Regions from separate parts of the Arthrobacter sp. TMS2-4 genome, predicted to be linked through region 2. Evidence: riboswitches for the same ligand, from Rfam matches in the RefSeq annotation. Region 2 holds a riboswitch; each other region holds the start of a gene.
The links. Region 2 has a riboswitch for S-adenosylmethionine ahead of ACX80F_RS13265 (ABC transporter substrate-binding protein). Riboswitches for the same ligand answer to the same signal wherever they lie in the genome.
Positions count from the first base shown of each region.

Region 1: it holds a riboswitch for S-adenosylmethionine, as region 2 does, so the genes downstream of both, ACX80F_RS11935 (ABC transporter substrate-binding protein) here and ACX80F_RS13265 (ABC transporter substrate-binding protein) in region 2, are expected to answer to the same signal.
Region 3: it holds a riboswitch for S-adenosylmethionine, as region 2 does, so the genes downstream of both, ACX80F_RS08785 (O-acetylhomoserine aminocarboxypropyltransferase/cysteine synthase family protein) here and ACX80F_RS13265 (ABC transporter substrate-binding protein) in region 2, are expected to answer to the same signal.

Region 1 covers NZ_JBTNDI010000008.1:142,997-146,259, reverse strand. The annotation lists gene ACX80F_RS11945 (matrixin family metalloprotease) at 1-331, shown strand, start outside; gene ACX80F_RS11940 (heme-degrading domain-containing protein) at 483-1,028, shown strand; SAM riboswitch class I at 1,128-1,226, shown strand; gene ACX80F_RS11935 (ABC transporter substrate-binding protein) at 1,332-2,996, shown strand; gene ACX80F_RS11930 (ABC transporter permease) at 2,993-3,263, shown strand, end outside.
Region 2 covers NZ_JBTNDI010000011.1:4,203-7,465, forward strand. The annotation lists gene ACX80F_RS13255 (amino acid ABC transporter ATP-binding protein) at 1-259, opposite strand, end outside; gene ACX80F_RS13260 (amino acid ABC transporter permease) at 256-1,020, opposite strand; gene ACX80F_RS13265 (ABC transporter substrate-binding protein) at 1,031-1,945, opposite strand; SAM riboswitch class IV at 2,111-2,228, opposite strand; gene ACX80F_RS13270 (aminodeoxychorismate lyase) at 2,337-3,215, opposite strand; gene ACX80F_RS13275 (GNAT family N-acetyltransferase) at 3,240-3,263, opposite strand, start outside.
Region 3 covers NZ_JBTNDI010000005.1:90,624-93,886, reverse strand. The annotation lists gene ACX80F_RS08795 (LysM peptidoglycan-binding domain-containing protein) at 1-380, opposite strand, end outside; cyclic di-AMP (ydaO/yuaA leader) riboswitch at 386-565, opposite strand; gene ACX80F_RS08790 (hypothetical protein) at 686-916, opposite strand; SAM riboswitch class I at 1,037-1,141, shown strand; gene ACX80F_RS08785 (O-acetylhomoserine aminocarboxypropyltransferase/cysteine synthase family protein) at 1,233-2,612, shown strand; gene ACX80F_RS08780 (CoA-binding protein) at 2,609-3,118, shown strand; gene ACX80F_RS08775 (hypothetical protein) at 3,115-3,263, opposite strand, start outside.

The DNA of each region.
Region 1 (3,263 bases), on a different contig from region 2:
CAGTGAGGCCGAGATCCCAGGACTCGCCGGTGACATCGCGGGACTCGGCGGCAGCGACTACGCCCAGGCGCCCGGGCAGCCGTTGGTCTACGCGGGTGGGCAGGTGCAGCTCGATGCGCCCGACGCCGCCCGGTCGCTCAGCTACCCGGACGGGCGGGCGCAGCTCCGAGCGATCATCATGCACGAGCTCGCGCACGTCGTCGGGCTCGATCATGTGGATGATCCCGGCGAGCTGATGTACGAGCAGAACATGGGGCGGGTCTCGTTCGGCGAGGGCGACCGTGCCGGCCTCGCACTCCTCGGTTCGGGACCCTGCGCGCCCGGACTGTGAACTCCCATTCCCTGAAGGTCAGGCCGGAGCGATCCGCGACGGCGCATGTGTCGCACGCGCCGTCCTGCTCGCCCGCGTCCACTCCCGGAGAAATCTGCTAAACAACTGAGTAAAAGTCCGCCATGGCGCGCCGACAACGTAAATTAAGGAGATGAGCAATGATGCCCTCCCGACAGCCGTCCAACCGTTCGATCCCGACGGCGGCAGCGACCAGTCTGCCGAGGCACTCGAGGCGCTCATCGCCACGGTCGAGAGGGAAGTCGCCGAACTCGAATTCACACGCTTCACGAACGACGACGCCGTCGCGCTGGGGCAGTTGATCGTTCAGTTGGGAGCGGGTCGCAACCTGCCGATCGCCGTCTGCATCCGACGGCCGAACCACATCCTGTTCCGGGCCGCGCTCGACGGCACCACGCCGGACAACGACTACTGGCTCGACGCGAAAAGCCGCACCGCCGAACGGTACCTCGTTCCTTCCCTGCTCGTCGGCCTGTGGGGACGCCGCAACGGCGGGAGGGTGGAGGACGATCCGCTGTTCGACACGACGGTGTTCGCAGCGCACGGCGGCTCCTTCCCGCTGTACATCCAGGGTGTCGGACCGGTGGCCACCGTGACGGTTTCCGGCCTTCCGCAGCTCGAGGACCACAAGCTCGTCGTCGAGGCGCTCCGGACCTTCCACGCCGCTGCCGGCCTGTAGCCCGTGGTACGCCGTCGTGCGTCTTCGCATGACGCCGCGTAACCGAATATGACGGGGACCGCTGGCGCTGCCGCCGCCCCGTGCGCTTAGCTGGAGCCATAACCATCCCGAGCGGCCGAGAGACCTGGATCGACGACGCCGCAGCAACCCTCCCCGCGTAGCAACGGGGAACGGTGCTACTGCCAGGACCGATGGAGAAGCTACACGCTTTCGTTGGTCTGTCCCTCCGTGCTCCTGCACGCCCGGGGCGCCTGCCGGCGACCTGTATCAGCCCTCCATCGGGCGATGATTCAGGAGCCCCGCGTGAGAACAGCAAGCCCCAGCACACCCCGATCCTTCCCCCGATGCGCACCCCGCGGCATTGTCCTGTCCGCCGTCGCGGCGGCAATGGCGCTCACCGCGAGCGGCTGCGGAGGCTCCGCTGCCGCAGGCGAGGACGACACCTTCGTCTTCGCGACGGGCAAGGACATCTCCTGCCTCGACCCCCACGTCAACGGGGACATGCCGCAGGCGTCCATCGCGGCGAACTACCTCGATTCCCTGGTCTCCCAGGACAGCGAGGGTGCCATCCATCCCTGGCTGGCCACGGACTGGTCGGTCTCCGACGACGGCCTCACCTACACCTTCACGGTGCGCGACGACGTCCGGTTCACTGATGGCACCAGGCTCACCGCAGAGGCGGTGAAGGCCAACCTCGACCACATGATCGACCCCGATACACAGTCAGGGACGGCCGGCGGCTACCTCAAACCCTACGTGGGCACGGAGGTGGTGGACGAGACCACAGCCGTCGTCACCCTCAACCGCCCATACGCTGCGTTCCTCGAGGTGCTCGCGCAGCCGTTCCTCGGTATCCAGTCACCGGAGGCGCTCAAACGTCCGCAGGCCGAGAACTGCAACGCCCCCGTGGGAACCGGGCCCTACCGAATCGTGGACTACGTGCCGCAGTCCAGGGTCAGCCTGGTCCGCAACGAGGACTACAACTCGGCCCCGCCGTACGCGCAGCACGAGGGGCCGGCGCACATCGAGAAGATCGAGTGGCGGATCGTCCCCGAGGATTCCACGCGCTACGGGCTGCTGCGCGCCGGGCAGGTGCACGCCCTGGACCTCATGCCGTCCGTCCATTTCGGTGAGGCCGAGGCGGACCCGGACGTCGGACTCATCCTGCAGGACAGGCCCGGCAACCCGACCAACCTGATCCTCAACACGACACGCGCACCGTTCGACGACCTCCGGGTCCGGAAGGCCTTCCTCCGCAGCGCGTACGTCGACGCCGGCATCAACAGCGTCTACTTCGGCACCGTGACCCGGGCCGGCGGACCGCTCAGCTCCACCACCGGCTTCTACTCCCCCGACTTCGAGCACGTCCACGACCCGGACCCGGACGAGGCAGCCCGCCTGCTCGACGAGGCCGGCTGGACCGAACGGGACGACGAGGGCTACCGCGTGAAGGACGGCGCGCGCCTGACCGTGCACTTCCCCTACACACCCGGCGCGTGGCCCACTGCCCATCAGGCCCTCGTAACGCAGATCCAGGCGACGGCGAAGAAGGCCGGCTTCGAGGTGCTCATCGAGAACGGTGACGGCGCAACCGTCAGCGAACTCGGCAACACCTTCGACTACGATCTCCGCGCCGACTACTGGAACACCAACACGGCCGACGTCCTGCGGATCGTCTTCTCCTCCGAGTACACCGAGTCCGCGGGCTTCGTGCCCAACGGCTCGGGTTTCCGCAACCCGGAACTCGACGGCATCCTCAATGACGCCCTCGCGACGGACGACCCCGGGACGCGGGAAGACCTCTACTACCGGGCGCAGCAGATCGTCAGTGACAACGCGCTGCAACTGCCCCTCTACAACCAGGCCAGCCAGGTGGCGCTCCGGACCGACCGCTATCGGGATCTCACCCTCGAGCCGAGCCTGTCCCTCCCCTACCTCTACGACGTCACGGCGGTGGATTCAGAATGAGCACCCAGTCCCTCGATTCCCTCAGCGCAGCACCCCGCACGACGGCGACGGCGGGCACCGCCGGGAAGGTCGTCGCGAAGCGGGCGGCCGGCAGCCTCTTCGTCCTCTGGGCGGCCGTGACCCTGACGTTCTTCGTCCTGCGCCTCACGCCGGGCGATCCGATCACCGCGATCCTGGGCGGCGCGGGATCCTCGCCGTCCCCCGAGACGGTCGCGGCCGTCCGCGCCGAGTACGGGCTCGACCGGCCCGTCCTCGTCCAGTACCTCT
Region 2 (3,263 bases):
CCATGCCGATGCGCCGTCGCAGCTCGTCCGGGTTGTCCTTCAGGACGGACCGGCCGTCCAGCAGGATGTCCCCCTGGTCCGGTTCGATCAGCCGGTTCAGGACGCGCAGGAGGGTGGACTTGCCGGACCCGGAGGGGCCGATGACCGACGCCGTCGTGCCCCGCTCCACATGCAGGTCGATGCCGCGCAGCACGTGGTTGGAGCCGAAGGACAGGTGCAGGTTCCTGCCCGTCAGGGTGCCTGATTCCGGGGTTCTCATGCCTTCGCTCCTTCGCCGATCGGTGCGGCCAGTTCGTCCGGCTCGAGCTTCTGCTGCTTGCCCACGCGGAGCCGGTTGTCGATGAAGTTGACCAGGTGCGTGAGCGGGATGGTCAGGCACAGGTAGAGCACGCCGGCGGCGATGAGCGGTGACAGGTTGCCGGTGTTGCTCGCGGCGTCGTTGCCCACCCGGAAGAGCTCGCGTTCACTGGCGACGAGGCCGATGAAGTAGATGAGCGAGGACTCCTTGATGAGCGAGATGAACTGGTTCACCAGGGCGGGCAGCACGCGCCGCACGCCCTGCGGGATCACCACCAGCTGCATCGACGCGCCGTAGCTGAAGCCGAGGGCGCGTGACGCCTCCAGCTGTCCCTTCTCCACGCTCTGGATCCCGGAGCGGAAGATCTCCCCGATGTAGGCGGAGGCGATCAGGGACAGGGCGAGGATGCCCAGCGGGTACGGGCTCGTGCTGCCCGTGATCTCCCGGAGGATCGGTCCGAGACCGAGGCCGATGAGCAGGATGATCACCACCGCGGGCAGGCCGCGGAAGATGTCCGTGTAGACGCGGGCGATCCACCGCAGCACGCGGTTGCGGGAGATGCCCATGACGGCGAGGATCATGCCGACGATGGTGCCGATGATCCCCGAGGCCAGGGCGAGCATGAGCGTGTTGGGCAGTCCGACGGTCAGGAGGTCCGGCAGGACCGCAGCCATCGCCTCCCAGTCGAAGAAGGTCTTGCCGAGCTGTTCGAGGGCATCCATGCAGGGACCGCTACTTTACGTCCACGGCTTTGCTGCCGGGCTTCCAGTCGGAAGGCATCTCGCGGTCCGGGTACCACTCCTGGGTGAGCTCGGTCCAGGTGCCGTCGGCGACGACGGCGTCGAGGCCCGCGTTGAGGGCGTCGATGAGCGGCTGGTTGTCGCTGTTCACGGCGTACGCGGTGAAGTTCTCCGTGTTGATGATGGTCTCGGCGATCGTGGTGTCGTCGCCGTCCTTCACCTGGCCGGTGGCCTGCTGCGACGGAGCCACCCAGGCGTCGACCTGCCCGTTCTTCACGTTCGCGTAGACGGTGTTGTAGTCGGGGAAGCGCACGGGCTCGAGGCCGAGGGTGTTGGACACGTAGTCGTCCTGGACGGTGCCCTGGACGACGCCGACGCGGGTGTCCTCCGAGAGGGAGTCGAAGCCCGTGACGGAGGAACCGTTCTTCGCGACGACGGCCATGTACCCGAAGTCGTAGCCGTTGGTGAACCCGACGTTCTCGCGGCGCTCCGCGGTGGTGGAGATCGAGGAGGATCCGACGTCGAACTGCTTGTTCTGCACCTGGGCGAGGAGCGCGGAGAAGTCCGTGGACGCGAACTCGACCTCGAGGCCCAGCTTGTCGCCGATGGCGCGCAGCAGTTCGTTGTCGTAGCCGGTGAACACGCCGTCCTCGAGGAAGATGTTCGGCGGGGCGTCGGAGAGGGTGCCGACACGCAGCGTGCCGTCGGTGATGAGGCCGAGCTCCGCCGTGTCGATCTCGTCGATCGACGTCGTGGTCTCGGTCGTGTACTGGTCGAGCGACTGCTGGTCGCTGCCGGCCAGGGCGTCGGTGGTCTCGGCGGGTTCGCTGCTGCCGCTGCCGCAGGAGACGGTCAGGGCGAGGAAGGGGACGGCGAATGCCGCCAGGACCTTGCGGGAGATGTTCATGGTGTCCTTCGGAGTGCCGGCCCGGAGGAGGGCGCGGGGAACGGGGTGGTACGGGGATGCCGGGTCACGGCGGGGGGACAGGCTGCTGGGTGACACGCTCACTGTTCTGGGGTGTGCGCGGGTACGGGTGCCGTCACCGGGGAATGGTCCGGGACAGGCCGCACGACGCCGTACTTGCCAACCGGGGGACTGGTCCCGGCGGCCGAATCTTCACCTGGAGCACCCCACTACGGGAGAGGGTTGCTGTCCAGCCGGCCAGGGCCGATGGCTGGAACTCTTGATTGCAGGCAAAACGCTAGGGCAGCACGAAGCACCGGGTCAAAACGAGGAGGACCGGAATCCGACACTTGACGTAGCAGAAGGGCCCCGGAGGGCGGTTTTGTGGCGGAGATTACACGAAGCGGTCCACGAGGTCGCCCAGCTCGGCGGTCAGGGCCCTCGAGGTACGGAGCTCCTGGCCGTCGATCGAGAGCACCGGCGCGAGCAGCCGGATGCTCGAGATCAGCCACACGGCATCGGCGTCCAGGAGGTGGCGCGGCTCCAGCGGTCCGTAGCCGAGCTCCCACCCCTGCTCCTTCGCCGCGGCGAACAATGCGCTCTGCGAGGTCCCCGCGAGGATCCCGCTCTCGAGCTGCGGCGTGAGGAGGGTTTTCCGGCCGTCGCGGTCGTAGGCGAGGAGGACGGTCGACGTCGGTCCCTCCAGGACCTTGCCGTCGGAGGAGGTGAAGATGACGTCGTCGGCCCCGTGCGCCTTCGCATACCGGACGGCAGCCATGTTGACCGCGTACGAGAGGGTCTTGGCGCCCAGGAGCAGCCAGGGTGCCCGCTGGGCGACGGTGCTGTCATAGCCGCGCTCGAGGAACAGGACCTTCAGGCCGGTTTCGCGCTGCCGGAGGGTGGCGTCCGGCACGCGGGCCACCTGGACCCAGGCCGTGGCCCGTCCGGCGCCCTCCACGCCGCGCGTGGCGATCAGCTTCACGACGGCGTTCCGCTGGTCGGGTTCCTCCGCCGCGAACTCGCGCAGCCCCGTGCGGATCGCGCGGCTCCACGCCCCGGCGTCCGGCACGGCGAGATCCAGGGCGGCGGCCGACGACGCGAGGCGGTCCAGGTGTGCCTGCTCCTTGCGGGGCGCCCCGTCGACGGCGAGCAGGGATTCGAACAGGCCGTCCCCGCGGGTGGCGCCGAGGTCGGTGGCCATCAGCTGCGGCTGGGACGCGTCGACGACCCTGCCGTCGTCATGGGCCGGGTCCAGGAACACGAGAACAGTCATGGCCCACAGCGTATCCCCCGGTGCTCAGGCGTGCCGCGCCATCCGGTA
Region 3 (3,263 bases), on a different contig from region 2:
ATGAGGATGGTGTCGCCCGGGAAGATGATCGAGGAGACGGACAGGCCGTTCGCCGTGAGGACGGCGGAGAGGTCCACGCCGTAGCGTGCCGAGACGGCACCCAGGGTGTCGCCGGAGACGACCGTGTGCGTCGTGGAAGCGGCGGGAGCAACAGCCGGGGCTGCAACGGCAGCGGGGGCCGTCGTCGTGCTCTGCGTGGTGTACTCACCGGCGTTGGCGGTGCCCACAGCGGTGAGTGCGAGGCCCGAGGTGACGGCGGCGATGGCGACGGGGCGGCCTACAGCGGTGGCGTGGGCCTTCGCTGCGCGGGACAGGCCCTGGAGAGCGAGATTTCCGTCGACGTCGGCGCGGTGGCGTGGTGAAGTGGTGTTTCGTGACATGGTGTTGTACCTCTCCCATGCCTGCGGGGTGAGCTGTCGGGTTCGGATGGGAGTCACCCGGCCGCGCGCATCACCGGTGGGTGGTACGGCACGACTTAACCCCGAGGACGCCTGCAGGTTTCCCTGCGCGCCCGGTGGAACTGGTGGTTCCCCCGTCCCTGCCTTACTGGTTGCGAACGAGTCCCGGACGACGGCAGGGCTCGGCAATCCGTCCAGAAGCGCCCCACGGTCGCGGAGGCACTCGCTGACAATACCCAGGTGCTCCTCGATTTGTCACATTTTTGTAACGGGAGGTAGGGTGCCCCTCAACCGCGCAGCGCCCGCCAGCGACGAAGCGCGAGGAACGTCCCCGCCGCGCTGAGCGCGAGCAGCATCGCCTGCTGCACATAGAACCACTCCGTGACCACCACACCCGGGCCGCCGACGGCCACCAGGATGCTGCTGACCAGCGTGAGTGTCAGCGCGGTGCCGACGTACGAGAGCGTCTGCCACAGCCTCCGGTCCTGCGCCCGGCTTGCCGATCTCCAATCCTCCATCCCTCCACCCTAGGTGCCGCACGGCGTGCCTCCGCCGCCCCATCCGGAGCAGCGCGCAGGGGCCGGCTCATACGGGGACACATGGTTTGGTTCTGCGGCGGCCTGGTGTCAGACTCGACCCGACCATCCCGAGCGGCTGAGAGATCTGGCTCACTGACGCCGCAGCAACCCTGGCCCCCGCGATCCCGCGGCGACATGAGGGTGCTACTGCCAGGACGATGGAGGAAACCATGAGCAGCGCCACGGCCGCCTTCGGCCGCCACCCCGATCCCCGGTCCTGCCCCGCAGTATCCCGACCCAGCAAGGCAGGTGCCTGATGGCAGAACGTTCCTTCGGCTTCCGGACGCGCGCACTGCACGCCGGCGGCACTCCCGACGCCACCCACGGGGCCAGGGCCGTCCCGATCTACCAGACGACGTCCTTCGTGTTCAAGGACACCAACGACGCCGCCAACCTGTTCGCCCTGCAGAAGTACGGCAACATCTACTCGCGGATCGGCAACCCGACGGTCGCCGCGTTCGAGGAGCGCATCAGTTCCCTCGAGGGCGGGATCGGGGCGGTGGCGACGGCGTCGGGCATGAGCGCCGAGTTCCTCACCTTCGCGGCGCTCTGCCAGGCCGGTGACCACATCGTCGCTGCCTCGCAGCTGTACGGCGGCACGGTCACCCAGCTCGATGTCACGCTGCGCCGCTTCGGCATCGAGACCACCTTCGTCCCGGGGACGGATCCTGCGGACTACGCGGCCGCCATCCGGGACAACACCAAGGCGGTCTACGCGGAGGTGATCGCGAATCCCTCCGGTGAGATCGCCGATCTGGCGGGCCTGGCCACGGTGGCCCATGACGCCGGCGTCCCGTTCATCGTCGACTCCACGCTGAGCACGCCGTACCTGGTGCGTCCCATCGAACACGGTGCGGACATCGTCATCCACTCGGCCACCAAGTTCATCGGCGGACACGGCACCACGCTCGGCGGCGTGATCGTGGAGAGCGGCCGCTTCGACTGGGGCAACGGCAAGTTCCCGATGATGACCGAACCCGTGCCGTCCTACGGCAACATCCAGTGGTGGGCGAACTTCGGGGAGTACGGGTTCCTGACGAAGCTGCGCACAGAACAGCTCCGCGACATCGGACCCTCGCTCTCGCCGATGTCCGCCTTCCAGCTCCTTCAGGGGGTCGAGACCCTCGCGCAGCGCCTGGACGAACACCTGGAGAACGCGCAGGCCGTCGCCGAGTGGCTGCAGGCGGACCCGCGGGTGGAGTACGTCAACTACGCCGGCCTCCCTACCCACGCGCATCACGAGCGGGCGAAGACCTATCTGCCGCAGGGGCCCGGATCCGTGTTCAGTTTCGGTATCAGGGGCGGCCGCAAGGCGGGCCAGAAGTTCATCGAGTCGCTGCAGCTCGCCTCGCACCTCGCGAACGTGGGCGACTCCCGCACCCTCGTGATCCACCCGGGCTCGACGACGCACCAGCAGCTCTCCACCGAGCAGCTCGCCGCGGCCGGCGTCCCCGAGGACCTCGTGCGCATCTCCGTCGGGCTGGAGGACCTCGAGGACATCCTCTGGGACCTGGACCAGGCCCTGGAGGTCGCGGTGAACTCCTCCGACGACGCTTTTGGGGACCTGCCGCAGGAAGCGGCCGGAGAGAACGACGGCGACGCCTCGGCGACGCGGGCAGTGGGAGTGGGAGCATGAGCAGCACCGGCAGCGTGATTCCCGAACGGACCTGGGAGGGGCCCACGGCGCCCGAACGGCTGAACCTGCTGCGGACCGCACGGTCGGTGGCGATCGTCGGGGCCTCGGACAAGCCCTCGCGCGCATCCTACTTCGTCGCGACCTACCTGCAGTCCTCCTCCCCCTACCGCCTGTACTTCGTGAACCCGGTGGCGAAGGAGATCCTCGGCCAGCCGGCCTACGCGTCGCTGAAGGACCTGCCCGAGGTGCCCGACGTCGTCGATGTGTTCCGCAAGCACGATGACCTGCCCACGGTGCTGCAGGAGACGCTCGACGTCGGCGCCAGGACGCTCTGGCTGCAGCTGGGATCATGGCACGAGGACGTCGCACGTGAGGCCGAAGCCGCGGGCCTGGACGTGGTCATGGACCGGTGCATCAAGATCGAGCATGCACGCTTCCACGGCGGGCTCAACCTCGCCGGGTTCAACACCGGCGTCATCTCCTCCCGGCGGCAGCTCACCTCCTAGCGGCGGTCGGACACCCCGGGCCGGTCGGTCTCTTCCGGCTGTCCGTCGGCCGTCCGATGTGCCCCTGTCCTGTCCTGGGCCGGCTGGTTCGCCGGCGTGCCCCGAGCGGGCTCGTCCGTGCCGGGCTGATCCACGGCCGCCTGAT